DNA from 2 places in the Frankia sp. Mgl5 genome. Region 2 is predicted to be linked to the other one. Evidence: riboswitches for the same ligand, from Rfam matches in the RefSeq annotation. Region 2 holds a riboswitch; the other holds the start of a gene.
What was found. A riboswitch is a leader RNA that binds a small molecule or an ion and turns the genes downstream of it on or off. The one in region 2 is predicted to bind thiamine pyrophosphate.
Positions count from the first base shown of each region.

Region 1: another riboswitch for thiamine pyrophosphate. It lies ahead of MXD62_RS16355 (thiazole synthase); the one in region 2 lies ahead of thiC (phosphomethylpyrimidine synthase ThiC).

Region 1 covers NZ_JALKFY010000618.1:32,134-46,878, reverse strand. The annotation lists gene MXD62_RS16395 (lycopene cyclase domain-containing protein) at 21-323, opposite strand; gene MXD62_RS16390 (lycopene cyclase domain-containing protein) at 320-688, opposite strand; gene MXD62_RS16385 (thiamine phosphate synthase) at 735-1,424, opposite strand; gene thiS (sulfur carrier protein ThiS) at 1,405-1,692, opposite strand; gene MXD62_RS16375 (Rv2175c family DNA-binding protein) at 1,753-2,076, opposite strand; gene MXD62_RS16370 (Gfo/Idh/MocA family protein) at 2,108-3,691, opposite strand; gene MXD62_RS16365 (FAD-dependent oxidoreductase) at 3,858-5,162, opposite strand; gene thiH (2-iminoacetate synthase ThiH) at 5,284-6,450, opposite strand; gene MXD62_RS16355 (thiazole synthase) at 6,450-7,346, opposite strand; TPP riboswitch at 7,341-7,455, opposite strand; gene pknB (Stk1 family PASTA domain-containing Ser/Thr kinase) at 7,730-9,688, shown strand; gene MXD62_RS16345 (DUF5667 domain-containing protein) at 9,878-12,124, shown strand; gene MXD62_RS16340 (class II 3-deoxy-7-phosphoheptulonate synthase) at 12,167-13,525, opposite strand; gene MXD62_RS16335 (6-phosphofructokinase) at 13,607-14,632, opposite strand.
Region 2 covers NZ_JALKFY010000633.1:8,832-23,576, forward strand. The annotation lists gene MXD62_RS18470 (type I polyketide synthase) at 1-1,344, shown strand, start outside; gene MXD62_RS18475 (type I polyketide synthase) at 1,337-6,568, shown strand; gene MXD62_RS18480 (acyl carrier protein) at 6,565-6,903, shown strand; gene MXD62_RS18485 (alpha/beta fold hydrolase) at 7,005-7,940, shown strand; gene MXD62_RS18490 (glycosyltransferase) at 8,018-9,208, shown strand; gene MXD62_RS18495 (class I SAM-dependent methyltransferase) at 9,323-11,164, shown strand; gene thiC (phosphomethylpyrimidine synthase ThiC) at 11,221-12,891, opposite strand; TPP riboswitch at 13,036-13,155, opposite strand.

The DNA of each region.
Region 1 (14,745 bases), on a different contig from region 2:
AGTGGATACAGGACCCCGATTCACTCGTTTCCGTGACGAAGTCCCCACCAAACCCACCACACCAGCGTCTGGGTTACCAACGCGAACCCGAACAGCAGGTCCTCGACCGGCGCGAACACGAGGCGGGGCCCGGCGATCGCGTCCGGGTCGTACACGACGATGTCGAAGCCGGTCAGGATGCCGTTCGTGACGAGCTGGAAGAAGACGATGATCGCGTAGGCCGTCCAGAACAGCCGGCGGGTGAGCAGCCGGGTACGCAGGATCCGCAGGTCCAGCAGCACGCTCACGGCGACGCCCACGACGGCCAGCGCGGTGTAGCTCATCCCGGCCCGCGGGCCCCGTCCACCGGCCTGTCGCCGGCCCGCTCGTCGCCCGCCTGCCAGCCGGTGACGGCGCGCACGGCCTCCAGCGCGAGCACGGCACACACGGGGACCACGACGAAGAAGAGGACCTCGTCGAGCGGGAGGCCGCCGGGCAGCAGCACCCCGGTGGTGCGCCGCGGGTCGAACGCCCAGTGGCCGCGCGCGATCGCGTACAGATCCCACCCGACGAAGACGACCAGCACCGGCGCCACCGACAGCAGGAGGCGGCGGGGGCGCGCATACACCCTCGTCCGCAGCAGGATCTCCAGCGGCGCCGTCGCCACCAGGCACCCCAGCAGCACCGCGAGGTAGCTGAAGTGGCCCAGACCGCCGAAGTGACCGAGGCGGCTCACCGCGGACGCCCTCCCCCGGTCAGGCCGAGCGCAGGCGTTCGGCGAGCGCGGTGGCGGCGGCTCCCGGATCCGCGGCCTCGGTGATGCCCCGCACCACCACGACCCGGCGCGCGCCGGTCTCGAGGATGGCGTCCAGGGTCCGCGCGTCCACACCGCCGGTGACGAACCAGGGTTTGGCCCCCGGCTCGAACGGCGGGGCGTGCCGCGCGGCGAGCCGCGGCAGGCCCATCCCGACCGGTGGACGGCCCTCCTTGGTCGGCGTGGCGTGCACCGGGCCGACGCACACGTAGTCGACGTCCGGGTCCGCGAGCGCGGCCAGGAACTGCTCGGGATCGTGCGTGGACAGCCCGATGAGCGCGTCCGCCCCGACGATGGTCCGCGCCAGCCGAGGCGGGATGTCGTCCTGCCCCACATGCAGGATGTCGACGCCCGCGAAGGCGGCGACGTCGGCCCGGTCGTTGGCGCTGACCAGGGCACCGACCCGGTCCGCGGCCTCCCGCATCCGGGCCAGCCCGGCGAGCTCCTCGCGCCACTCCAGCCCCTTCTCCCGGAGCTGGACGAGGTCGACGGCGGGCGCGCCCGGCAGGCCGAGCACGTCCTCGAGGAAGCTTCCCTCGTCGCCGCGACGCGCGGTGCACAGGTACAGGCGGGCGTCGAGGAGGCGGGCCATCCGACGCGCGCGCAGCGACTCAGCCCCCGGCGACGGCACGGACGATCTCCAGGGTGTCGCCGTCGGCCAGGTGGACCGAAGGCATCTCCGACGGGGTGAGCGCGGTGCCGCGCAGTTCCACGACCACCGAGCCGGGCCGCAGCCCGAGTTGGACGAGCAGGTCCGGCAGGGCGAGCCCGGCGGGCACCTCCCGCGGCTGCCCGTTGACGACGATCCGCGCGCCGCCCGGGCCATCGGCCGGGGCGGTGCTGACGGCTGCTGGTCCCGGGGACGGATCGAGCTCCGCCCGGTTCGGACGATCGGCCATGCACCCGACCCTACGGGAGCGGGCGCCCCTGGCCGGGCGGGTTCGGCGGGCCGGCCCGGTTCAGAACCCCAGCGCCTGCGCGCGCCGCCTGACCTCTTTGCCGCGGTTCTCGGCCAGCGCCTGGACCGGGGTGCCCGGCAGGCTCGGATCCTCCCGGAACAGCCAGTCGAGGGCCTCGTCGTCGTTGTAGCCGGCGTCGAAGAGCAGCGTGAGCAACCCGGGCAGGCCCTTGACCACCGCGCCGTCCTGGATGAACGCCGCGGGCACCTTGAGCACGCCGTCCACCCGCCTCGCCAGGAGAGTACGGTCGCGCACCATCTGGCGCACCCGGGTGACGGGCACTCCCAGACCCTCGGCCACGTCGGGCACGTTCAGCCAATCCATGGTCAAGAGTAAACACCTTGTGCCGGGTTGGTCAGCCGGGCGCCATCTGCGCGCCGCCGGCCGCCGCCGACCTGCGGGCCGCCTCGAGCACCGCGACCAGCCGGCGGGCGTCCTCCGGCTGGTGCTCGGCCAGTGGCCAGCCGGCGACCAGGCAGTCCGCGAGCTCGCGATGGAACCTCGTGGCGTCGTGCGGCCCGGTCGGCAGCGCGGTGCGCGTCCCGTCGTGGGCGAGCAGCCGCGGTGACCGCGGCGCCCCGCCGTGGCCGTCGCGGGCGTCGCGGGCGTCGCGGGCGTCGCGGGCGTCGCGGGCGAGCAACGAGCCGTTGCTGCCGAGCACCTGGGTGCCGGGCCGCGCGGCGGCGGACACGTCCGAGATCGTCACCTGGGCCTCGCAGCCGCCGGCGAAGTGGAGGAGCACCCGGGCGTGGTCGGCGTTCGTGACGTGGTGCCACACCCGCTTGTGCCCGAAGGCGCTGACCCACTCGACCTGGTCGTCGACGAGATCGAGGACGCGGCCGAGCTGCACGGCGCCCCGGTCGAAGATCAGCCCGCCGCTGATCCGCTCGTCGTCGTGCCAGGTGCCGGCGGGCCGCCGCAGGCCACCGGAGAAGACGTCGATCCACATCACCTCGCCGACGTCCCCGCGGTGCACGGCCGTGCGCATCGCCCGGTGACCTGGGTCGTCCCGGCCGTCGGGGTAGACGGCGAGCAGCAGCGAGCGGCTCTGGGCGAGCTCGGTCAGCTCGTCCACCTCGTGGGTCGACAGGCACATCGGGGCGTGCACGACCACCTGCTTGCCGGCCTCGAGCGCGCGGCGGGCCCACTCGACATGGGTGTGGGTGGGGGTCGCGACGATCACCAGGTTGAGCTCGGGGTCGTTGACCAGGTCGTCGGGGTCGTCGACCCGGCGGCCCGGCCGGTCGGTGTCCTGGCCGGGCGGGCGGGCCATCCCGCCGTCGCAGAGGGCGGCCAGCTCCAGGCCCTCGACGGCGTCGACGGCGTCGATGTGCACACCGAAGACGTCCGGGGCGCCGATGAGCCCGACCTTGACCGGCCCGGCGTCGGTCACGCCGAGCGCGTGGCGCAGCCAGCGGCCGACGAGCCGCTGGTAGCGGGGATCGGCGAGCAGTTCCTCGCCGGCCCCGAGGGTGAAGATGCCCAGGCCGGTGGACGGCCGCCAGGTGCAGATCGGGTGCTCCCCCATCTCGTGGCGCACCATGAGCAGCCGTTCGACGTCCTCGGCCACCTTCTCCGGGACGACCCAGGACTCCCGGGGCCGGAAGTCCCCGAGGCGGGCGGCCACGGCGGCGCCGTCCGGCCCGGGGATCAGCGGCAGGTCGTAGGGGGGCGTCACCCGGCCGGGGGTGAGCCCGGAGGCGTCGATGAGCGGGCTGTCCGGCGACAGCGACCGGACGGTCGGCCCGGCCAGCAGGACGGGCACGGACTGCCGGGCCCGGTCGAGCAGCTCCTGCTCGACGTGGTCGAGCGGGCGGTCGATGAGGACGAGCAGCGCGTCGGCCGAGCGGGCCGACGTCGGCCCGAGCCCGGCGGCCCGTAGATGATCACCGAGCGCATTCACGCCGGGAAGGTTCGACACCAGGTGAATGCGTGGCACGGGGGGCACTTTAGTCAGAACCCACCCGGACGGGAACAGTGGGTTCACGACACGCGAGCACGCCACGCACTCCACGACAAAAAGTAAACAGTATCGTTACGGAAAGTAGGCAACTACGGGCACGACAAAGACCGCCGGCCGCCGGAGCGGCCGGCGGCCGCCCGTCTCACACCGGCTGCGCGGGCTGGAGCTCCTTCAGCGCGACCGCGGGGTCCGCGAACCGCTCGACGTCCGGCGCCACGCCAGCGAGCAGCATCCGCCGGCCGGCGACCATGTCCAGTGGTCGGGCGACGGTCACCAGAGCGACCAGCTCGCCGTCCGGGGCGAACCAGCCCGCCGACCAGCCCGGCGCCCGCTTCGCGCCCTCCGGCGCGACGGCGGTCGGATCCCCCCGCAGCACCAGCGTGCTGTCCGCGCCGGGCATCCCGGCGAACTGGATCATGCGCCCGAACTGCTGCGACCAGAAGTACGGGACGGGATCGTAGATCTCGGCCTGGTCGCCGGCCTGCGCCGGCCCGTCACCGCCGGCCAGCGAACGCAGCAGGGTCGCGACAGCGACCCGCGGCGACTCCTGGGCGCATTCCCAGTGCTCGACGCGCAACCGGCGGTCGTAACGCCGGGACCACCACGCGGCGCAGTCCCCCACCGCGACGACCGAATCCGGCCGGTAGCCGCCGGCCCCGCCGGCCGCGCCCGGCCCGCCGGCGTCGGCCGCCCTGGCGCCGGGCACCGCCGACAGCCATTCGTCGACGACGACGCCGCGGTCCAGCGGCAGAGCCGACGACTCCAGCCAGGCGACGTCCGGGCGGACGCCGACTCCCACGACCACCACGTCGGCGGGCACGAACTCGCCCCCGGCCAGCGCGAGCCCGTCCGCCCGGATCTCGTCGACCGCGACACCGAGCCGCAGGTCGATCCCTACCTTGGCGTACCAGGGGACCGTGTACCCGCCGATCTCGGCGCCCAGCGCGAGCAGCGGCGCGGAGCCGGCCTCGACGACGGTCACGGCCGCGCCGGCGGACGCCGCGTGCGTGGCGACCTCGGCGCCGATCCAGCCCGCGCCGACGATGGCCAGCCGGGTACCCGGGGTCAGCGCCTCGCGCAGCGCGAGGGCGTCGTCGATGGTGCGCAGCACCCGCTGCTCGCCGGGGCCGGGCAGCCGCACCGGGGCGGCGCCGGTCGCGAGCACCAGCCCGTCGAACTCGACGGCGCCGCCGTCGGTCTCCAGCACACCCGGGCGCAGCCCGGTCGCGTGCCGGCCGAGCAGGAGCTCCACGCCGTCGAGGTCGAAGGGCAGCGTGGTGTCGTCCGTCCGCCCCGACAGCACCGCCTTCGACAGCGGCGGCCGGTCGTACGGCCGATGCTCCTCCGCGCCCACCAACGCGATCGTGCCCGCGAAGCCCTGGGCGCGGAGCTCGACGACCGCTCGCCCTCCGGCCAGCCCGCCACCGACGACGACGACACGGTCCATCAGCCCACCCGCTCCATGGGCCGAGAGGCTACTGGGCAGGTCTGTCCCGTGTCGCCCGCTAGTCGCGCTGCCCACAACGGCGGGCGGCGCGGGCTCGCCGCGACGGAGGATCGCCGGTCGGTCAGCCGGTGGCGTCGACCAGCGGGAAGGCGTCCTTCCACACGGGCTCGTAGCCGGCGCCGACCAGCATCGCGGCGACGTCCGCCGGGGAGCGCTCGTCGGAGATGGAGAACTGCTCCTGCGCCGTCCCGGGCCGGCCGTACCCGCCGGGCTCGGTGGACGAGCCCGCGCTCATCGTGGTCACCGCGATGCGGACCAGGCCGTCGCGCAGGGCCGCCGGCTCGCGGGTCGACAGCGAGATCGCCGCGTCCGGCTCGAACAGCCGCAGCGCCGCGTGCGCCTGGACGAACTCGGCGTCACCGACGACGACGGTCGGTGGGAAGCCACTGGCACTCGGCTTGATCCTCGGCAGCGCCACCGAGACCTCCGTCCGCCAGAAGCGGCGGGCGAGGAAGGATGCGTGCGCGGCGAGCGCGAGGACGTCGGCCCGCCAGTCCGGCGCCAGGCCGAGCAGGACGCCGAGGCCCAGGCGGCGGGCGCCGGCGCGGGCCGCCCGCTCGAAGGAGGACAGCCGGCGGTCGTAGTCGCGCTTCCACCCGGCCACGTGCACCTGCGCGTAGCGCTCCCGGTCGTAGGTCTCCTGGTAGTGGACGACGCCGTCGAGCCCGGCCGCGACCAGCCGGCTGTAGGTGTCGTCCGACCAGGTCTGGGTCTCCACCGAGATCGAGGGGACGAACGGCCGCAGCCGCTCGACGACGTCCACCAGGTACCCGGCGGAGACCTCGACGCGGTGCTCCCCGGAGACCAGCAGGATGTGCCGGAAGCCGCGGTCGGCCAGCAGGCGCGCCTCGGCCTCGGCCTCGTCGACCGTCAGGGTGCGCCGGGCCACCTCCAGCCCCTTGGCGAACCCGCAGTAGGTGCAGGACGACAGGCAGGCGTTCGACACGTACAGCGGGGCGAACAGCCGCACCGCCCGGCCGAACCGGCGCAGCGTCGTCTCCCGTGCCGCCTGCGCCAGCTCCTCCAGCCGCCCGGTCGCGGCCGGCGACAGCAGGACGGCGAGGTCGGCGATGTCCAGCCGGCCGCCGGCGTCGGGCCGCCCGGCGGCGACGGCCCGGCGCAGGACGGCGTCGACCCGCGCCTCGTCGGCCTCGACCGAGACACGGGCGAGCGCCGGGATGTCGAGCGCGGCGAGCTCGCGGGCGAACAGCCCTGCCGGGCTGGCCATCAGCCGGCCCCGCCGGGCAGACCGGGCAGGCCGCCGGGCACCGCGCCCAGGAAACCGGTGAGCGGAGAGGACGCCTCGGCCACGGTGGCGCTGCCCGCCCGCGGTCTGCCGGCGAGGTGGGCCATCCGCCCGGCGGTGGTCGCGAGCGCGAAGGCCCGGGCCATCGCGACCGGGTCGGCGGCGATCGCGATCGCCGTGTTGACGAGCACCGCGTCCGCCCCGATCTCCATCGCCTCGGCGGCGTCGGAGGGCGCGCCGATGCCGGCGTCCACCACCACCGGGACCCCGGCGGTCTCCACGATCGCCTCGATCGCGTCGCGGGTGCGCAGGCCGCGGTTGGAACCGATCCAGCTGCCCAGCGGCATCACCGTGGCGCAGCCGGCCTCCTCGAGCCGGCGTGCCAGCACCGGGTCGGCCGAGCAGTACGGAAGCACGGTGAACCCGTCGGCGACCATCAGCTCGGCGGCGCGCAGCGTCTCGATCGGGTCCGGCGCGAGGGTGCGCGGATCCGGCGTGACCTCCAGCTTCACCAGGGACGTCCCGGTCGCCGCGCGGCCGAGCCGGGCCAGCCGCAGCGCCTCGGCCGCGTCCTGCGCGCCGGAGGTGTTCGGCAGCAGCGTCATGCCGGCCGGGACGAAGTCGAGCACGTCGCCCTCCCCCGCGCGGCTCAGGTCGACCCGGCGCAGGGCGACGGTGACGATGTCCGCGCCCGAGGCGACCAGGCTGTCGCGCATGACCGGATGGCTCGCGAACTTGCCGGTGCCGACGAGGAGCCGGCTGGCGTAGACGGTGCCGGCGATCCGGAACGGGTCGGGATGACCGCGCTCCGAATGGTCGGACTCCGGATGGTCGGACTTGTCCGGCTCGCGTCGGACCTCGGTGACCCGCTGTGTCATCAGATGGTTCCTCCCCACGCGCGCATGACCGCGATCGGGTTATGCGGGTCGCCGGCGGCATGCTGGCCGGCCTCTCAGCCCGCGTCCGCGGGCTCCCCGGTCACGCCACAGTCTAAGCCGCCGCGCGCGGCGGACCAGCGGCTCCGGCGAACCCGGACAGACAACGCGTCCCGTAGCGGCCTCCCGTCGCGGCGTCACAGGGCGCGCCCACGCGAGATCGACCGGCCCCGACCGAGCGGCCGGGGATCGAACGCACGGCTGGAATTCCAGATTTTGTGACGAACATCCCGCCCGTTCGGGTACATCTCATAGCCAATTGCGCAGTAAGACCACTGTCTGGCCGATCGGGCGGCCGATCGTAAACTGTGCATGTGGATTCCACCGTGGCCGACCCCGTCATAGGTCGTCTCCTGGACGGGCGGTACACCGCCCAGGAGCGGCTCGCCGTCGGCGGGATGGCGACGGTGTACGTCGCCCATGACAACCGGCTCGACCGGTTCGTCGCCCTCAAGATCATGCATCCGAACCTCAGCCACGACCCGGAGTTCGTGGCCAGGTTCCACCGGGAGGCGAACGCGGTCGCGCGGCTGAACACGCCGTGCGCCGTCTCGATTCTCGACCAGGGGTCCGACACCAGCCCGGCCGGTGTCCTGCACTACCTGGTGATGGAGCTGGTCCGCGGGCGCTCGCTGCGCCAGCACCTGGGGATGCGCGGGCGGCTCACCGTCGCCGAGGTCGTCGAGATCTTCGAGCCGGTGGCCGAGGCGCTCGCCGCGGCGCACGCGGCCGGCATCATCCACCGCGACATCAAGCCGGAGAACATCCTGCTCGGTGACGACGGCCGGGTGAAGGTCGCCGACTTCGGCCTGGCCCGGCCGGTCACCAATCCCACGGCGGCCCTCACCGGCGGAGTGGTGATGGGGACGGTCGGCTACCTGGCCCCCGAGCAGGTCACGCACGGCACCGCGGGCATGCGCAGCGACGTCTACGCGGCCGGCGTGATGCTGTTCGAGATGATCACCGGCAACCTGCCGCACACCGGTGAGACGCCGATGTCGGTCGCCTACCAGTCGGTGCACGGTGACGTGCCGGCGCCGTCCACGGTCGTGCCGGACGTCCCCGCCGAGCTGGACGCGCTGACGCTGCGGGCCACCGCCCGCGACCCGAACCACCGGCCGGCCGACGGCGCCGCGCTGCTGGCCGAGTTGCGCGCGATCCTGCCCTACCTTCCGGCGCCGGACGCCGGGGAGGAGTACCACTCCGGCTTCACCGGCCCGCTGGCGGCGCCGCCGCGTCCGGCACCGCCCCGGCCGCCCGCCGGGCCGCAGGTCGCCCCGACCAGCATGCTGGGCACGGGCTCCGGCTCGTCCTCGGGCGGGCGGCGGCGGGCCCAGCGGTCGGGGCCCGGCTCGCGGCTGCCGGTCGGCCCCGCCGTCATCGCCGCGGTGGTCGTCGTGTGCCTCGTGCTCGGGGTGCTCATGCTGCGGTCGCTCGTCGGCGGCGGGAAGCCCGAGGTACCAAAGCTGATCGGCCTGGCCAAGGCGGACGCCGAGCAGGACCTGCGCGACGCCGGCCTGGCTTTCACCTACGGCGCGGAGATCGCCAGCGCCCAGATCCCGCAGGGGCACGTCGTCGAGCAGGACCCGAAGGATGGCGCCGCGGTCAGCGACGGCGCCGTCGTGACGCTGCGGCTGAGCTCCGGCGTCCCCAAGGCCACCGTGCCGGACCTCGCCGGCCTGACCGTCGACCAGGCACTGCCGAAGCTGACCGAGGCGAAGCTGGCGGACGGCGGGCGCAGCAGCGAGGCGAGCGACACGGTGCCGCAGGGCCAGGTCATCCGTACCGAGCCCGCGGCCGGGGCGGTCGTCGACCCGAGCACGTCGGTGAAGCTCGTGCTCAGCAGCGGGCCGTCCTCGGTCGCCGTCCCCAGCGACATCATCGGGATGACCTTCGACGAGGCCAAGGCGCGCCTCGACTCGCTGAACCTCAACCTCACGGTCCAGCAGAGCAATGTCGCCAGCGACAGCGTGGATCCCGGTCATGTGGTCCGCTCGTCGCCCGACCCCGGCCAGCGGGTGAACGCCGGCGGGGCGGTGACGCTCTTCGTCGCCCAGGAGGCCGACTCCGGGGACGGCGACGGCAGCGGCGTCATGGTCACGGTCCCGAACGTGGTGGGCAAGTCCTGGTCGGACGCCGAGCGCATCCTCAACCGCCTCGGGCTCAACGCCGACCGGTCGAACTGGTTCGCGGAGCGGGTCACGGGGCAGAGCCCCAAGGCCGGCCGCAAGATCGAGAAGGGCAGCACCGTCCATCTCAAGACGGAGTTCCGCGTAGGCAACTGATCCCTGGGCCGGGTGCGGGCCGGAGCGTGAGTTCCACCTGACACCGATTGCGGCACGCTGCGAGGAGGCCACTCGTCCCCGTGACGAGACACGCCCGGGATCGCGGTTACCGGCACCCCCGATCGGGTACGGTCGATCTTCACCGGGACCGCGGGCCGGGGCAGGGGAACGAGGAGCGCGGGGGGCGACGTGGCGGCAGGGCGCGGACCGCGCTGGCGCGGCGGGCGGGCCGGCCGCGCCGCCGAGGTGCTCGACGGCCGGCGTGAGCCCCTCGACGAGACCGAGCTGCAGCTGGCGCGCGCGGTCGCGACCCTGCGGGCGCTGCCCGGTGCGCTGCCCGCGCCGGCGATGTCCCCCCGGGTCCGCGCCGAGATCCGGGCGATGCTCCTCGCCGAGCCGATCGGCGCCCGCGGCACCCACGAGGTTGGTGCGGGCAACGGCAGGGAAACCGTCGGCGCGACTGAGAGCACCCGGCGGGCACAGCCGACCCGACCGGCCCGGCCGACCCGACCGGCCCGGCCGGCTAGACCGGCTCGTCCGGCCCGGCCCGCCGCGCTCGTCACCCGGCCAGGCGGGATGGGCGTCCGGCAGGCGTTGCGCGCCGCCCGGCCGGCCCTGATCGGGGCACTGGCCGCCTCGGTCGCGACGGTGGGCGTCGCCGTGAGCGCCGAGCAGGCCCTGCCCGGTGAGCTGCTCTACGGAGTGAAGCGGCAGGTCGAGCAGATTCAGGTCAGCCTGGCCGGCAACCGCGTCGATCGCGCCAAGATCCATCTCTCCGTCGCCCGGAACCGGATGGACGAGCTCGCCGCGGTCGTCCATCCGGCAGCCCGGCCACCCGCCGGCACGCGCACCGGCTCCCCCGCCACCGGCGGAACCACGGCTGGCCTCGGCCCAACTGACGGCGCCCCAGCTGACGGCGACCCAGCTGGCGGCGACCTGGCCGGCGGCGGTGCCGCCGGATCGCCCTCGGGCCAGCCACTTTCAGCAACGACCCCGGGCCCCGGATCTGCCGGGGTGCCGCCGACAGAGGCGGCGCCAGAGCAGACAGGCGAGCCGGTCGCGGGCGGCCTGGTGCGAACGGGCGAATCGGTGCCGGCGGGCGCCGCGACCCCCGATCCGGCCGCTTCCTCCCCGAGCCACGCGGCGCCCGAGGGACGTCCGGCCACGGACGGGGACATCGGCACGGTGACCAGGCTGCTGCGCGACTGGTGCGACGAGGCCGGGGCGGGGAGCACGGTCCTGATCGAGGAGGCGCTCGCGGGCAGCCGCGACGCCCGGGCGACCCTGAACGAGTTCGCCGCGGACCAGTCGACGCGCCTCGAGGCGCTGTTCGACGCGCTGCCGACCGGCTCGGTACCCGGCGCGGACAAGGCTCGGCAGATCATCCACGACGTCGACTCGGCGCTGGCCGTCACCGCCCCGGAGGCCGACGGGCCGTCCGGGGCCGGCACCGCGGCGAGGCACGGCGGCATGACGGCCGGGACGGCGAGCGGCGGCACCTCACCTGACCCGACCGGCCGGGCACGTTCGGCCGACGGGATGACCAGCCCGACGGTCACTGAGCGCGGCGACTTCCAGCGACAGTCCACCGGGCCGCGGGCTACGGCGCCCGTGCCGACCGTCCCCGCGGCGATCGGCGGCATGGCCGGCGGGTTCCTCCCCGGCCTGCCCTTCCTCACACCGGCACAGTCACTGACACCTGACCAGCCATCGGCGTCCGACAAGCCGTCAGCGCCCGACCAGCCAGCGGCATCCGGGCAGGCGTCGACGCCCACGCCCGCATCGCCGCCACCCGGCACGGTTCCCGGAGATCCGGGCGCCCCGCCGGCGGACCGGTCGGCATCCGACCTCCCGCTTGTTCTGGAACCAGAGCCGTCGGCACCGCCGCCGACGGGCGGGCATCCCGGCGGCGGCACGTCGACACAGCCCTCCCCCACGACGCCGCCGGACGTCCTCGAGACGTTCGACGCGCCCGCGAAGGCGGTCGGCCCCGGCGACGACCCCGCCGGTGATCCCGCCGGTGATCCCGCGGTCGACGATCACGCCGGTGGCGGGGCCGAGCAGACTCCGGCGGACGGTTCGTGGTCGGACGGTCCGCGGCCCGAGGTGTCCCCCGTCGCTCAGCCGTCACCGGCGGCGTCGGACGACCCGCTGGCGGAGAAGGCCGTCTTCGGGGAGTGGGCGGCCGAGGCCGCCCCGGACAGCACGGAACCGCCCAGCCCCGAGACAGCCCCGACCGCCGGGACGACGCCGACCAGCTCGACGACACCGACCGGCGAGGCGGAGCCGACCGGCGGAACCGCGGTCACCCCGAAGACCACGGTCACCCCGAAAAGCACGGTCACTTCGAAGACCACAGCGAGCGCGGCAGCCACCCCGACGACCGAGGCCACCGAGGACGTCACCGGAGGGAACGCGCCGGCCGGGCAGCCGTGACCGCCCGCCCCGGGCCTGTGCCAGGGGCGGGCGGGACACCGGTCAGCGGGTGTGTGTGTCGCGCTCCGCGCGGGCCTGCTGCAGCGACTCGGCCACCAGGAAGGCCAGCTCGAGCGCCTGGCCGGTGTTCAGCCGCGGATCGCAGGCCGTCTCGTAGCGGCCACCGAGGTCGGCCTCGCCGATCATCTCCGCGCCGCCGAGGCACTCGGTGACGTTCTCGCCGGTCAGCTCGATGTGCAGGCCACCGGGGTGCGTCCCGAGCCCCTTGTGCACCTCGAAGAACCCGAAGACCTCGTCGAGGACGTCGTCGAAGTGCCGGGTCTTCACGCCGCCGACGTCGCGGGTGTTGCCGTGCATCGGGTCGCACGACCACACCACGGGGTGCCCGGCCGAGTTCACCTTGTCGATGATCGGCGGGAGGGCGTCGCGCACCCGCTTGGCGCCCATCCGCGCGATCAGCGTCAGCCGGCCGGGGACGTGGTCGGGGTTGAGTCGCTCGGTGAGCGCCACGACCTCGTCCGGCGTCGCCTTCGGGCCGATCTTGCAGCCGATCGGGTTGCCGACCCGGGAGAGGAAGTCGACGTGGGCGCCGTCGAGGTCACGGGTGCGCTCACCGATCCAGATCATGTGCGCCGACAGGTCGTAGACCTCGCCGGTCGACTCCTCGGTGCGGGTGAGCGCCCGCTCGTACTCCATCAGCAGGCCCTCGTGGCTGGTGAACATCTCGACACCGGTCAGGGCCGCCGTGCGGTCCGGGTCGATGCCGCAGGCGGCCATGAACGCCAGCGCCCGCTCGATGTCGACGGCCATCAGCTCATAGCGGCGGCCGGCGGCCGAGTCGCGCACGAACGCCTTGTTCCACTCGTGAACCTTGTGCAGGTCCGCGAAGCCGCCGGTCGCGAACGCCCGCACCAGGTTCAGCGCGACGGCGCTCTGGTGGTAGGCGTCGACCATCCGCTTCGGGTTCGGACGGCGGGCCTGCGCGTTCGGCGTGATGTCGTTCACCGCGTCGCCCCGGTAGGAGGGCAGCCCGGTCGAGGCCTCGATGTCGGCCGAGCGCGGCTTGGCGTACTGGCCGGCGATGCGGGCCACCTTGACCACCGGCGTGCTGGCGCCGTAGGTCAGGGCGACCGCCATCTGCAGCAGGGTCTTGACCTTGTCGCGGATCTTGTCCGCGGTGTTGGCCGCGAAGGTCTCCGCGCAGTCACCGCCCTGGAGCAGAAACGCCTCGCCGCGGGCCACCATCGCGAGACGGTCGGTCAGCGAGCGCACCTCCGGCGCGGTCACCAGCGGCGGCAGGGCCGAGAGCTCGGCGAACGCTGCCGCCAGCTCCTCCTGGTCGGGCCAGGAGGGCTGCTGCCTGGCTGGGAGGCTCCGCCAGATGTCCAGGTCGTTGCTCACGAGTCACCAGGGTACGGCTACGGCGCCGACATCTCCCGCGGTTTGTGCCGGCCGGTCGAGCTCCCCTCATCCACCGGCACGTCAGCCGAAGAAGACCTCCGCCTCGCCGTAGAGGTGCTCGGGGACGGTCTTGAGCTCGCCGGTCGCCTCGCTGAGCGGAACCCGGTCGATCCGCGTGCCGTGCAGGGCGACCATCGTCCCGAAGTCGCCCTCGTGCACGGCGTCGACGGCGTGCAGCCCGAACCGGGTGGCCAGCCAGCGGTCGAAGGCGGTCGGCGTCCCGCCGCGCTGGACGTGGCCGAGCACCGTCGCCCGGGTCTCCCGGCCCGTCCGGCCGCGGATCTCGGTCTCGAGCAGGCCGGAGATGCCCTGCAGGCGCACGTGACCGAAGGCGTCCAGCTCGCCCTCTCTGGCCATGGCGGTGCCGGCGATCGGCCGGGCGCCCTCGGCCACCACGATGATCGGCGCGTAGCGGGTGGCGAAGCGCTGCTCGACGAAGGCGCAGACCTTGTCGATGTCGAAGGGCCGCTCGGGGATGAGGATGACGTTCGCGCCGGCCGCCATCCCGCTGTGCAGGGCGATCCACCCGGCGTGGCGGCCCATCACCTCGACGACGAGGACGCGGTGGTGGCTCTCCGCCGTCGTGTGCAGGCGGTCGATGGCCTCCATCGCGATGTTCACCGCGGTGTCGAAGCCGAACGTGTAGTCGGTCGCGGAGAGATCGTTGTCGATCGTCTTCGGCACCCCGACGACCGGGATGCCCTCGGCGTGCAGGCGCGCGGCGGCGCCGAGGGTGTCCTCGCCGCCGACGGCGACGATGGCGTCCACGCCCGTGCGGTCAAGGGTCTCCCGGATGCGGGACGGACCGTCCGCCGAGGCGAACGGATTCGTCCGGCTGGAACCGAGGATGGTCCCGCCGCGGGGCAGGATGCCGCGCACGGCCGTCACGTCCAACGGGACGGTGTCGTTCTCCAGTGGTCCGCGCCAGCCGTCCCGGAACCCGACGAAGCTGTGCCCGTAGACGCCGACGCCCTTGCGTACGACGGCACGGATCACCGCGTTCAGACCAGGACAGTCGCCACCGCCGGTCAGCACACCGATCTTCACGCCCCAGGGCCCTCTCTGTTCGAGTCGCCCCCGATCTGCGGCACATCTGCCGGCGGCAGCCTAGCTCCCCGGAGACCCCGACCAGCCCCTCACCGTAAACACGGCGTGGCCAC
Region 2 (14,745 bases):
GCCCTGGGCGAGCTGGTCGCCTCCGGCATCGCCGCCGACGGGCTGTTCTGGGCCGCCTCGGCCGAGGGCTCGGCGGGGCCGGTGGGCGGTCTGCCGGCGGCGTTCCCGGCGCTGCGCGCCGCCGCGCTGGCCGGAATCCGGCGGCTCGTCGCGGTCACCGGCCTCGGTGGTGATCTCGGCCGCAACGGCGAGATCGGCGACCCGGGCCCGGGCGCCGGCATGGCCGGGCTGGTCCGGACCCTGGCCCGTGAGCTGCCCGACCTCCTGATCAGGCTGGTGGACATCCATCCCAAGGCGCAGCCGCGGCGGATCGCGGAGAGCCTGCTCGCGGAGATGCTCGACCCGGCCGCGCCGGTCGTCGTCGGCTACCGCGACGGCGTCCGGATCGCGCCCGAGCTGCGGATGTCCGACCTGGTCGCGGTCACCGCCGGGCCGGGGTCCGCGGCCGCCGGATCGCCTCGGGCCGCCGCCGCTCCGCCGGGGCTGGACAGGTCCGGCGTCGTCCTGCTGACCGGTGGTGCGCGCGGGATCACGGCCCGTACCGCGCTGGCGCTTGCGGGTGCCACCGGCTGCGCGGTCGAGCTGGTCGGGCGCACGCCCGTCCCGGACGCGCCCGAGGACGAGGCCACGGCGGGTGCGCCCGACGCCCCGGCGCTGCGCCGGGCCCTGATCGCGACGGGGGTGCGCCGCCCGGCCGAGATCGAGGCGCGCATCGGGCGGATCCTGGCCGAGCGGGAGATCCGTGCCACGCTCGCCGCGCTGCGGGAGGTCGCCGCGTCGGTGCGCTACCACCCGATCGACGTGCGGGACGTCACCGCCGTCGCCGGTGTCGTCGCCGACGTCTACGCCCGCCACGGCCGGCTGGACGGTGTCGTGCACGGCGCCGGCGTCCTGGAGGACCGGCTGCTGCGGGACAAGTCGCCGGAGTCCTTCGACCGGGTGTTCCGCACGAAGGTCGACGGGGCGCGCGCCCTACTGGACGCGCTGCGGCCCGATGTGGGCTTCGTTGTGCTCTTCGGCAGCGTGGCCGGGGTGTTCGGCAATCGCGGGCAGGTCGACTACGCCGCCGCCAACGACGCCCTGGACGCCCTCGCGCACACCGCCTCGGCGCGCTTCGCCGGCCGGGTGGTCAGCGTCGACTGGGGTCCCTGGGGCACCGACACGGCCGCCGGCCGCGGGATGGTGTCCGCCGAGCTGTCCCGGGAGTACGCCCGCCGGGGCATCGGCCTGATCGACCCCGGCGAAGGGGTCGCCGCGTTGCTGCGAGAGCTCGGTGAGCCGGTCGCGGACGCGCCGACCCAGGTCGTCTACATGTGCGCGGGAGTCGGGTCGTTCGATGGGTGACACATCCCGCCACAGCGGCGGCGGCCCCCGCGGCGCGGGCGGGCAGGAGATCGCGATCGTCGGGATGTCCGCGCTGTTCCCCGGCGCGGGCGACCTGGACACCTACTGGCACAACATCGTCGGTGGCGTGGACGCGATCAGCGACGTCCCACCGGGCCGCTGGGACCTCGACGAGTACTACGCCGGGCCGGCCACGGACGGCGACCGGCAGCCCGGCGGCGACCGGCGCGGCGGCGGCCGGCGGCAGGACGGCGCGGGCTTCTACTGCCGGCGCGGCGGGTTCGTCGACGACCTGGCGACGTTCGACCCGGCCCGGTTCGGCATCGTCCCGGTCTCGGTCGACTGGGCGGAGCCCGACCAGCTGCTCGCGCTGCGGCTCGCCGCCGAGGCCATGGACGACGCCGGCGGGGCCGAGACGCTCGGTGACCGCGGCCGCGTCGGCGTCGTGGTGGGCCGTGGCGGCTACGTCGGGCCGGGTGTCGCCCGGCTCGAGCAGCGGGTCCGCACCTCGCACCAACTGGCGACCACGCTGCGCGAGGTGCTGCCGGACGTCCCGGACGCGGCCGTCGACCAGGTGGTCGACGCGTTCCTGGCCAAGCTGGGTCCGCAGCGGCCGGAGGCGTCCATCGGCCTGGTGCCGAACCTGGCGGCCTCGCGGATCGCGAACCGTCTCGACCTGCACGGCCCGGCGTACACGATCGACGCGGCCTGCGCGTCGTCCCTGGTCGCGGTGGACATCGCGATGCGGGAGCTGGCCGGCGGCCGGGCCGGCGCGATGATCGTCGGCGGCGTGCACATCGTGCACGAGGTCTCGTTCTGGAGCCTGTTCACGCTGCTGCGGGCGCTCTCGCCCACCCAGCGGATCCGGCCGTTCGACCGCCGTGCCGACGGCCTGCTCATGGGCGAGGGCGTCGGGATGATCGTCCTGAAGCGGCTGGCCGACGCCCGCCGCGACGGCGACCGGGTCTACGCCGTGCTGCGCGGCGCCGGGACGTCCAGCGACGGGCGTACCGCGAGCCTGATGGCACCCGCGTCCTCCGGGCAGATCCTGGCGATCGAGCGGGCCTGGGCGGACGCCGGCCTCGACCCGGCGGCGCCCGGCGCGGTCGGGCTGATCGAGGCGCACGGAACCGCGACTCCGGCCGGCGACGGGACCGAGCTCTCGACGCTGGCGAAGGTCTTCGGCGGCGAGGTCGGGGCGAGCCCCGTCGGCCTCGGGTCGGTGAAGTCGATGATCGGGCACGCGATGCCCGCCGCCGGCATGGCCGGGCTGATCAAGGCCGCGCTGGCGCTGCACCACCGCACCCTGCCGCCGACGCTGCACTGCGACGAGCCGCACCCGCTGTTCGACGGGAGCCGTTTCGCTCCGGTCCGGACGGCGGCCGAGTGGGAGCCGTCCGGTTCCGCGCCGCGGCGGGTGGGGGTGAACGCCTTCGGGTTCGGCGGCGTGAACGCGCACGTCGTCCTGGAGGAGTGCCTCGACGACCACGCCGGCGCCGTCAACCCGGTGAGCTTCGTCGGTTCCGTCGGTTCCACCGCCACCGCCACCGCCGTCGACGCCGCCGGGACGGGTGCCGTCCTCGGGCCCGACCCGGCGGCCGAGCGGGTCCTGCTGTTCGCGGGCTCGTCGGCGGCCGAGATCGTCGCCCAGCTCGACGTCCCGGACGCCGACCTGCTGGGGCGCGACGACGCCGCGTCCCCGCCGGCGGGTGGGCCGTTCCGGCTGGCGCTGGTGGCGCCCACCCCGCGCCGGCTCGCGCTGGCCCGCACGGTGGCGGCCCGCGGCACCGCCTGGCGCGGGCGGAACGATCTCTGGTTCGTCCCCGAGCCCCTGCTCGGCGACCGCCCGGCGTCCGACGCCGCGGGCGGACCGCGGCTGGCGTTCCTGTTCTGCGGTCTGGAAGACAAGTTCGCCCCGCGGATCGACGACGTGTGCGACCACTTCGGCCTGCCGCGTCCGGAGGTGGGCGACACCGCCGAGCTCGGCAGCCACGGCGTCGCCAGCGTCCAGGTGGGACGGGTCCTCGACACGGCGCTGCGTCGCCTCGGGGTGGTCCCCGACCTGGTCGCCGGGCACAGCGTGGGCGAGTGGAACGCGATGCTCTCGGCCGGGCTGATGAGCGACGACTACGCCGACGAGTTCATCGAGGTCTTCGACCCGGCCTCGCTCGAGGTGCCCGGTGTCGTGTTCGGTGCGCTGGGCTGCGGCGCGGAGGTCGCCGCCGAGGTGATCGCCGGACTGCCCGAGATCGTGGTCTCGCACGACAACTGCCCGCACCAGTCGATCATCTGCGGGCGGGTGGACAGCGTCGAGACCGCGCTCGCCCGCCTGCGCGCCCGCGGGGTGCTGGGGCAGACGCTGCCGTTCCGCTCGGGCTTCCACTCCCCGTTCCTGCGGCCGCACTTCAAGCGCCTGCAGGACGGCCTTTACAACACCCCCTTGCGCGCGGCGCGGGTGCCTGTGTGGTCTGCCACCACGGTGGCTCCGTATCCATCCGGACACGACGACATCCGGGAGCTGGCCGTCCGGCACCTGCTCGAGCCGGTGCGTTTCCGGGAGCTGACGCGGCGCCTGCACTCCGCGGGCGTCCGGGTGTTCGTGCAGGTCGGGATGGGCAGCGTCGCCGGATTCGTCGACGACACCCTCAACGGGCCGGGGGACGAGCACGCGTCGCTGGTCACGAACACCGTCAAGCGGTCCGGCCTCGACCAGCTCCGGCGGGTCGCGGCCGCGCTGTGGGCCGAGGGCGCCGCGCCGCGCCTGGACGTCCTGCCCTGCCACACCAGACCAGAGCCCGCCACCGTCCCGGCCAGGGAGCCGCGGGCGCCCCGGGTGCCTCAGACGGCCGCGCCGGCTCGGCCCGGGCGCGCGGTGCGGCTGCGCCTGGGCACGCCGCTCGTCCGGCTCGGGGCGGACGCGCCGGACCTCGCGGCGTCGCTCCCGTCCCGGATCAGCGGCGAGGCCGCGGGACGTCCCGTCGGCGAGACGCCGGCCCAGGTGGCCGACGGGCTCGGCGGGCCCGCGCGGCATGCCGTCCTCGCCGAGCTGGGCGCGGCGGTCACGGACGCGAGAGCGGTGATGTCCACCGTCACCGACCGCTGGGCCGCGACGCGGGCGTCCGGTCCCCCCTCGACGGCGCCGGCGGCGGCCTCCGCGCCCGTTGCGCCGCCCGCGCCGGCGGCGAGTGGGCCGGCGGCGAGTGGGCCGGGTGGTGGGCGGACCGTGCGGCGGGAGCTCTCGCTGGCGACGATGCCCGAGGTCGCCGACCACTGCTTCTACCGGCAGCCCCCGGGGTGGTCCGACCCGTCCGACCTGTTCCCGGTCGTGCCGCTCACCGGCGTGCTTGAAATGATCATGGCTGAGGCGAGCGCGCTGATGCCCGGCCGCGCGGTGGTGGCCGTCCGGGACGTGCGGGCCACCCGCTGGCTGGCGATCGAGCCGCCGGTGCAGGTCACGATCACCTGCGCGCCGCTGGGCCCGGACGAGGTCCGGGTGGACGTCGTCGGCTACACGCGGGCGACGGTCGTCTTCGCCGACGCCTACCCGGCGCCGCCGCCGGTGACCGACACGGCCACCGGGTTCGTCCCGGCGCCGGGTGTGGCGGGGGAGGTCGTGATCCCCGGCGAGTCGCCGTCCCCGCACACCGGCCGCGCGATCTACGACGACCGGCTGCTCTTCCACGGGCCCGGCTACCAGGGCGTCGAGTCCGTCGACGGGATGGCCCCGACAGGGCTGCGCGGCTGGCTGCGGGTGACGCCCGCCAGCGGCGCGCTGCTCGACAACGCCGGCCAGTTCTTCGGCTACTGGGGCATGCAGTACCTGCCGTCGGACTGGCTGCTCTTCCCGGCCTCGGTCACCTCGATGCGGTTCTTCGGCCCACCGCCGCCGGTCGGCGCGCGGATGTCCTACCTGGGCCGGATCCGGGACGTGACCGACCGCACCGCCACCGCGGACATGGAGATCCGGGACGCCGGCGGACGGCTGTGGGGGCACATCCAGGGCTGGACCGACCGACGGTTCACCGAGGACGACGTCCTGTGGTCGATGGCACTGGCGCCGGAGGCGAACACGCAGAGCCACCTGACGCCGGACGGCTGGGTGGTGGTCACCGAGCACTGGCGTGACCCGGCGTCCCGGGAGCTGTCGCTGCGCCACTACCTCGACGCGGACGAGCGGACGCGGCTGGCCCGCCACAATCCGCTGGCTGCCCGGTCCTGGTTGCTGGGGCGGATCGCGGCCAAGGACGCCGTGCGGCGCCGCTGGTGGGAGCGCGGGGCCGGCGCGGTGTGGCCGATCGAGGTCGGCGTGACGGATCTGGTGTCCGGGCGGCTGGTCGTCGGCACGGTGCCCACCCGACCGGGCCTGCCCGAGCTCACCCGCCCCGAGGTGAGCATCGCCCATCGCCCGGAGATCGCCGTCGCCCTCGCGGTGGACGACCCGCGGGACGTCGGCGGCGTGGGGATCGCTCTGGAGCGCATCGAACGGCGCGGGCCCGACGCGGAGGCGGCCGTGCTCGCCGAATCCGAGCTGAGCCTGCTCGACGAACTGGCCGGCGCGGATCCGGATGTCCGCGCGGTCTGGCTCGCGCGGTTCGCCGCGGCGAAGCAGGCCGTCGCGAAGGCGTACGGGACCGGGCCGGCCGGCGATCAGCGGCGGTTCGTCGTCGGCCGGCCGCGACCGGGTGGATCCGCCGTCCTGGCGGCGGTGCCGCGCGGGCCGGGCGGGGTGGTCGCTCACCCGGTCGGCGCGCCGACCGAGGCGACCGGCCTGCCGGCCCCGACGCTGGTTCCAGTCACCGTCTCCGCCCCGGACGGCGGGCCGGGGGCGGCACCGGCCGCGGCCGGGCACACCACCCCGGCGGAAGTGGGAGCGGGGGCTAGCGAGACGTGGTGGGTGGCACTGCGCACCATGGACACCACCGGCCGGCCCCGTCCCGACACCGAACCGAATGATCACACTGCCGCATCCGGCACCGCCACACCCGGCGGTCACACCGCCGGAACCGGCGATCGCGTCGCCGCACCCGGCGGCGCACCCGCCGGCGGCTACATCGTGGCCTGGACCTCGCCACGGATCGAGCGATCCGCGAGGCCTCCGGGCGGCGCGGCCGGGAGCCCGCCCACGCGGCGGCCCGGCGGTCAACCCACCAGCCCGGCCGGTGACCGGCCGGGCGCACGGACCGGTACGCAGCCCGATCAGCAGAAGGAGCAGACCCAGCGATGACCACCGACCAGTCGACCATGACCGCGGACCCGGCGACCCGAGCCGACCAGGTGCTCGCGGACGTGACGGAGATCCTGCGCGACGTGATCGGCGAGGAGTACATCGTCGACATGTCGATCGACATGGACACCTCCTTCAACGCGGACCTCGAGCTCGAGAGCATCGAGTTCGTGACCTTCGCCGACCGGCTCCGGGAGACCTACGGGGACCACGTCGACTTCGTCGGCTTCCTCTCGGAGATGGACGTCGACCAGGTGATCAACATGAAGGTCGGGGAGGTCGTCCAGTTCATCGTCGACAGCCTCGAGACCGACACGCCGGCCGCCGCCCGTTAGCGGCGGTCACGGTCGGCGGGGGGCTACGGGGACCTCGTATGCGCGCGGCGCGGGGCGCGCCGCGCGCACAACCTTCGTGAACGAAGCTAGGGAGAGAGCGCGTGGCTGAGATCGTCGCGAACGGCGTCCGTCTGCATGTGCAGAGGCTGGGGCCCAAGGGTGGGGCCGGTCCCGAGTCGCCGGTCGTGGTGATGGTGCACGGAATGGTGATGGACAACATCTCCAGCTTCTACTTCGCGCTGGGCAACTGCCTGGCCGGAGCGGGATGCGACGTCATCTGCTACGACCTGCGCGGCCATGGCCGCAGTGAGCGGACCCCGACCGGCTACACGATGGTCGACTCGATGGCCGACCTCGAGGGCCTGCTCGACGCGCTCGACGTGCGCCGGCCCGTGCACGTCGTGGGCAACAGCTACGGCGCGACGCTGACCCTCGCGCTCGGCCTGGCCCACCCGGAGCGGGTGGCGAGCCTGACCCTCATCGAGCCGCCGTTCCTCATCGAGGGCCTCGGCGAGGAGATGGCGCGCTCACTGACCCAGGTGCTCGCGGCCGTCACCGACGAGGAGGTGGAGGAGTGGCTGGCGAACTCCGCCGGCCGCGCGGTCTCCCGGATCACGCGCGCCTCGCAGGCGCTGCTGAAGGAGACCACGATCGCCGAGGACATGCTGGCGACCCCGCCGTTCTCGCCGGAGGCGCTGGCCAGCCTGCCGATGCCGGTGCTCGCCGTCTACGGGGCGAACTCGGACATCATCGACCAGGCCGAGGGGCTCGCCGAGCTCGTCCCGGACTGCACCCTGGTCGTCCTGGAGCAGCACACCCACATGGTGCTGCGCGAGGCGGCCGACTACCTGCGCGACCTGCTGCGGTGGTGGCTGTTCCGGCGGTCCGAGCCGATGCCCTCGCACCAGGTGCGCGGCGCCGGGTTCGACACTCCCGACTGGGTGCGGCAGATGATCCCGCCGCCGAACCTCAACAGTGGGGACGAGCCCACGACGTCGCTGTCCGCGGCGCGGGCCGGTTCGCCGGTCGAGGCCTGATCGTCACCGGTGCGGCTCGCGAAGGGTGCGGCTGACTCACCGCCGGAAGGGAGACGAATGGAATTTCGGGGGCTTTGATGGGCCGTGTTCTCTTCGCCGTGCCGCCGCTGACCGGGCACGTGAACCCGGCGGTGGGCATCGCCGGCGAGCTGGCGGCCCGTGGGCAGGAGGTGGCCCTGGTCGGCCACGCGAGCGTCGTCGGGCCGCTCGTCCCGCCGTCCGTCCCGCTCATCGCGCTGCCAGGGGAGATCTCGGCCGACCAGCGGGCCGAGCTGGAGGCACGGTCCCGGCCGCTGCGCGGGCCCGCGTCACTGAAGTTCCTGTGGGACGAGTTCCTGCTGCCGCTGGGTGCCTCGATGGCGCGGGACGTCGGTGCCGTCGTCGAACGGTGGCGTCCGGATGTGATCGTCGCCGACCAGCAGGCGGTCGGGGCTGCCATGGTCGCCCGCCGGCGCGGCATCCGGTGGGCCACGCTCGCCACCACGTCGGCGGAGCTCGACGACCCGTACGCCGTGCTCGCCGGGGTCGGGAACTGGGTGTCGGAGCGGCTGCGGGACTTCCAGGTCGCGAACGGCGTCCCGGCGGAGGAGGCGGCGCGCGGTGACCTGCGCTTCTCTGAGGACCTCACTGTGGTCTGCTCGGTGCCCTCGTTGCTGCGTACCGCCAGTCATCCGTCCCATCACGTGTTCGTCGGCTGCGCCGCCGGGCTGCGCCGGTCGGCCCCGGAGTTCCCCTGGGAGTGGCTCGACCGGGACCGCCGCACCGTGCTCGTCTCGCTCGGGACGGTCACCCGGGAGGCCGGCGGGCGGTTCCTGCGCGCGGCCGCGGAGGCGCTGGCGGGGATGTCCGACCAGGTGCAGGCCGTGATCGTCGCGCCCCCCGGCCCGCTGGACGACCTCGCCGGCCAGGTTCCCGACGACCTGCTGGTCCGCCCGTTCGTGCCGCAGGTGGACCTGATGGCCGAACTGGACGCGATAGTGTGCCACGCGGGTAACAACACGGTGTGCGAGGCCTTGTCACGGGGAGTGCCGCTGGTGGTCGCGCCGGTTCGTGACGACCAGCCGATCATCGGCGAGCAGGTGGTGCGGGCCGGTGCCGGTGTGCGGGTGCGCTTCGGGCGCTCGACCCCGGCGACGCTGGCCACCGCGATCGGCACCGTGCTCGACGAGCCGTCCCACCGGGTCGCGGCGCGGCGGCTGCGGGACGAGTTCAGCGCGGCGGGTGGTGTCGTGGCCGCCGCCGACCACATTGAGAAGCTGCTGCCGTAGGCCCGGCCCCGGCGGCCCGCCCGTCCGCGGGCCTGCCGCCGGGGCGGGGCCTGCCGCCGGGGCAGGGCCCACGGCCGGGGCGCGGGGCGTTCGACCGGCTGGGGCGTGAGAGTCGTGCTGCTGCTGCTACCCATCCTGGTGAGCGTCGGGCTCATCCTGAACGGGATCCGCCTGCGCGGCCGGCTGCGCCGGCTGGACACCGTCGCCGCGTCGGGCCGGCCGGTAGACCCCGCCCACGTCTTCCTCGTGGCCGAGGGGGTGCGGCTCTCCGACGCGGCCCGGCGCGCGGCGAGCAACCACGCCCGCCGCGAGCGGCTGCTGGTGCTCGACCTCGTCCCCGCCGACCTCACCGTGGAACGCGCGCTCGACGTGGCCCGGATGGTCGACACCCGGACCTACCGGGCCGACCGCTCGGCGCCCGGCCGGGGCGCGTTCCAGGCCCTGCTGGTGCACGCCGACCTGCTGGAACGGGTCGGAATCACCCAACGGGAGGGGTTCAGCCCGGTCGAGCTGGTCGACATCACGACCCGCCTGAAACGGCACGCCCCGACCGCCACCGACCTGGCCGTCGTTCCCGGGTTGCAGGCCGCGCGTGACGACGCCGCGATGCGGGTGCGCGTCCAGCAGCGGGCCTACGCGTGCACCCCGGCGAGCCTGTACATGCCGTACGCGCCGCACATCGGAACCTTCATCGGCGCCCAGATCAGCCAGCCGGTCGCGCTCGTCGCGACGGCGCTGTTCTGGTTCCAGCCGTTCTTCGTCTGCGCGGGACGGGTCCCGCTCGCCCCCCGCGACCTGATCCGCAGCCCGATCGTCCGCATCCTCGGTCTTGTGATCTTCGTTGTGCACTCCGCGCGGGCCGGGCGCCGGGCGAAGGCCGCCGGGCTGCCCGCGGACCCGGCGAAGGCGGAGGCGCGCCGCCGCCGGCAGGAGACAGCCGCCTGGTACGCCGCCCGCGCCCGCCACGTCACGCGGCTGCGCGAGGCCACCAGCGCCGAGTGCCCCTGGTGCGGGTCGGTCGAGCTCAGCGTCCGGGTGCGCTCGCGGGACCTGGAGATGGGCAAGCCGGGGCGCTTCCGCCTCGACGGTTGCGAGGCCTGCGGCCACGTCTTCCTCAACCCGATGATCACCCCGGACGGGCAGGACTACTACGAGCGCGACTGGCGGGACGGCTTCGCCGCCGAGACCGCGGAACACGCCCGGGCCCGCGAGGCCGCGGCCGACCAGGCCCGGGCCGAGCTGCTGCGTCCCTACACCACCCCGCGGGCCTGGCTGGACGTCGGCACCGGCCACGGCCACTTCTGCAACGTCGCCCGGGCCCACTGGCCGGCCACCGTGTTCGGTGGTCTCGACCTCTCCGACACGGTGGACGACGCCCACCGGCGGGGCTGGGTGGACGCCGCCCACCGGGGCGAGCTGAGCCAGATCGCGGACGACCTCGCCGGCCGCTACGACGTGATCAGCATGTTCGGCTATCTCGAGCGGACCCGCTACCCGTCGGAGGAGCTGGACGGCGCAGTCAAGGCGCTCGCCCCCGGCGGATACCTGATGATCGAGCTGCCGAACGCGGACTGCCCGGCGGCGCGGCGGCTGCGGGCGTACTGGGCCGGCTGGGACGTGCCGCGCCGGCTGCACTTCATTCCGGCGGACAACCTGCTCGCCGCGCTGGAGGACCGCGGGCTGCGCCCCATCGCCGTCCAGTTCGGGCCGGCGCTGCGCCCCGGTGACCTCACCCGGGCGCTGGGCCTGCTCATCCAGCGGGTGGCGCCGCGGCGCCGGCCGTGGCTGGACCCGGCCCGGAGCGGGCCGGGCCCGCGGCTGCTGCGCGTGCCGTTGCTGCTGGCCTCGATCGGCCCGTTCCTGCTGGCCGCCCTACTGGACCGGGCCAGCAGGTCCTGGCAGGCCAGGGGGGAGCGTTCCAACACCTACCGCGTGCTGGCCCGCAAGGAGAGCTGAAGCCGGCCGCGGGACTCTCCCGGCCATGGCGGTCGGGGAGGCCCGCGGCCGCCGGGTCAGGGGGTCTGCCGGTCGGCGAGCGGCAGGTAGATCCGGGCACCCTGCTCGGCGAACTCCCGGGACTTCTCCGCCAATCCGGCCTGGACGGCCTCGTCGGTGTCGAGACCGTGCTCGGCCGCGTACTTGCGGACGTCCTGGGTGATCCGCATCGAGCAGAAGTGCGGGCCGCACATCGAGCAGAAGTGCGCGGTCTTCGCGGGCGCCGCGGGCAGTGTCTCGTCGTGGTACTCCCGCGCGGTCTCCGGGTCGAGCGAGAGGTTGAACTGGTCGTCCCAGCGGAAGTCGAACCGCGCGTCCGAGAGCGCGTCGTCCCAGGCCTGGGCGCCCGGGTGCCCCTTCGCCAGGTCGGCCGCGTGCGCCGCGATCTTGTAGGCGATGACCCCGGCCTTGACGTCCTCGCGGTCCGGCAGGCCCAGGTGCTCCTTGGGCGTGACGTAGCAGAGCATCGCCGTCCCGTACCAGCCGATCATCGCGGCGCCGATGGCCGAGGTGATGTGGTCGTAGCCGGGCGCGATGTCGGTGGTGAGCGGGCCGAGGGTGTAGAACGGCGCGTCGTGGCACAGCTCGCGCTGCAGGTCCACGTTCTCCTTGATCTTGTGCATGGGCACGTGGCCCGGCCCCTCGATCATCACCTGGACGTCGTGCTCCCAGGCCACCGAGGTCAGCTCGCCCAGTGTCGCGAGCTCGGCGAGCTGCGCGGCGTCGTTCGCGTCGGCGATGGAGCCGGGGCGCAGGCCGTCGCCGAGGGAGAAGGTGACGTCGTAGGCCCGCAGGATCTCGCAGAGCTCGGCGAAGTTCGTGTAGAGGAAGTTCTCCTCATGATGGGCGAGGCACCATGCCGCCAGGATCGAGCCGCCGCGCGAGACGATGCCGGTCTTGCGCCGCGCGGTCATCGGTACGTAGCGCAGCAGCACCCCGGCGTGGACGGTCATGTAGTCCACACCCTGCTCGGCCTGCTCGATCACCGTGTCCCGGTAGACCTCCCAGGTCAGCTCCTCGGCCTTGCCACCGACCTTCTCCAGCGCCTGGTAGATCGGCACCGTCCCGATCGGGACGGGGGAGTTCCGGATGATCCACTCGCGGGTGGTGTGGATGTTCCGCCCGGTCGAGAGGTCCATGACGGTGTCGGCGCCCCAGCGGGTCGACCACACCATCTTCTCGACCTCCTCCTCGATGGAGGAGGCGACGGCGGAGTTGCCGATGTTCGCGTTGATCTTCACCAGCAGGTTGCGGCCGATGGCCATCGGCTCGCTCTCGGGGTGGTTCACGTTCGCCGGCAGCACCGCCCGGCCCGCGGCGATCTCGTCGCGCACCAGCTCGGGGGCGAGGCCCTCACGCAGCGCGACGAACTCCATCTCGGCGGTGATCTCGCCCCGCCGGGCGTAGGCGAGCTGGGTCACCGCGCGGCCGGCGGTAGCCCGCCGCGGAGCCTGCCCCGAGCCGAGGAAGGTGTCACCGGCCTGCCCGTCAGGCCCGCGCCGCCCGTCGTCGGCGGGCTGGACGGCACGCCCCTCGATCTCCTCGGTGTCGCCGCGGGCGGCGATCCAGCCGGCCCGCAGCGCGGGCAGGCCGCGCCGCACGTCGACGCCGGCGCCCGGGTCGGTGTACGGCCCGGAGGTGTCGTAGAGGACCAGGCTGTCGCCCGTGCTCAGCGCGACCTCGCGCATCGGTACCCGCAGGTCGGGCCGGGACCCGACCAGGTAGGTCTTCCTGCTCCCGGGGAACGGCCGGGCCAGGATGCCCTCCGCGCCGTCGCCCGTGCCGGAGGCCGCGGCCGCCGGGTTGTCGGAATCCGTCGGGCGGATCTGACGCACCACCTTGATCACTCCCTACGCCGGAATTACCCGGACAGGTTCAGGCGGTCGGCGGCACCGGCAGTTGCCCGGCCGCCCTCTCAGCCTCCCAGGGTGGAAGCTCCCGCATCTGGGACGACGCTACGGCAGGTGACTGGCCTCCGCCACCCCCTTGGTCAGCTTCGCCATGTTCGTCACGTACCGTTTCGTGCCATTCCGTCACCGGTTCGTCCGGCCCGGGCGGCACGGCCGGCCGGTCGGCGGCCTCTGCCGGAATCTGCTCCCGCAGGGCCGCGGCGACCAGCGCGGCCGTCTCCGCCGGCGCCTGCCAGAGTTGCTCCACCCTGACGGTGAGGATCCGCCGGCCGGCGGGCCGTGGCCGCCGTGGACCGGGCTGCCCGACCCGCACGAGCAGCCGCCACGGCCCGTACCAGACGTCCAGCCGGCCGGTCGGAGCGTCGGGGGAGGGGGTGGCCAGCGCCCGACCGGGGGGCAGCCCGAACGCCGCCTCGAGCTGGGCGTACCGGAGGCTCAGCATCCGGGGAGTCCGGCGGTTCAGCTCGTCGAGGGTGTCGGCGATCAGGGTGCGGCGGCTGATCGGGCCGCGGCGCGCCAACGCCCGGCGCATCGCCTCGATGGTGACGAAGCCCTGCAGGAGGGCGTCGCTGATCACGGCACGGGCGCCGTCGCGCCCGCTGCACCACTCGGCCATGTCGACCACCGAGCGGGCCGGCGCCGTCCGCGGTGGCAGCCGGGCACGGTGGACGTCCGCCGGAGCCAGGCGTGCGGTGCGGCGGAAGACGACGCCCGCCACGGGCGTGCCGCGGCGCCCGGGCGGGACCAGCACCGTCACGACCTCGTCGCCGTGGCCGACGAGGCCGTCGAGGGCGGCGGCCGTGGACCCGCCGAGCACCGCGTTCGGCCCGCCGGCGAGCAGCGCCGCCCAGGCCTGCTGCACCAGCGGCGGCGTGGCGGTGGCGGTGACGAGGACACCACGCGCGGGCTGCCGCCAGGTGCCGTCGGCGACCCGCGCGCGGATGTCGGCGCGGGTGAGGCCGGCGGCCATCGCGTCGTGCTCGCTGATGACACCGGACTGCAGATCGGCGATCTCCCGCCAGGAGAATCGGCCTGGGCTAGGGGCCATGGATAGACCATGCTTGTTGTTTATCCGTTGTGTCCATGAGGGATGGCGGGGTTGTGGATAACGTTCATGTCGACCGGCGCCTGTGTGGTTCGCGGGCCGGCGCCGACGCTGCTCGCCGGTGGGCACCGGCGCGCTCGGTGGCCGGGCCTGCGTCGGTCGAGGGCCGCGCGGCGGGCGGAGTGGTTCGCGGCCTCCACACGGCGAGCCCGTATCGTGTGCGACCGGCACGTCCGCGATGTTGCGGGTGTGTTGCCGCACAGCACTGCCCTTACGCATGTGATGGTGGTAAGCGACGCGGGAGGCGCGGAGGTGGCTGGAGAGGCGCGGCTTCGGCCTGGAAGTCGGAGGAATGGCGACACACCGTAGGTCCGGGCGGTCCGAGGGCCGCCGACTCAGGGGTGCGCGCGGCGACCGCGCCACCGCGCAGACCGTCGCGATCGGGATGGCCGCGGTCGGCGCGACACTGGTGGTCGGCGCCGCCGGAGCACTGCACGTGACCGGCCCGGCGGAGGATCCGGACATGTCGACGACGGCGCAGGCAGGCGACGGGGCCGTTCCCACCACTTCGGCGCGGCCCGACGTGG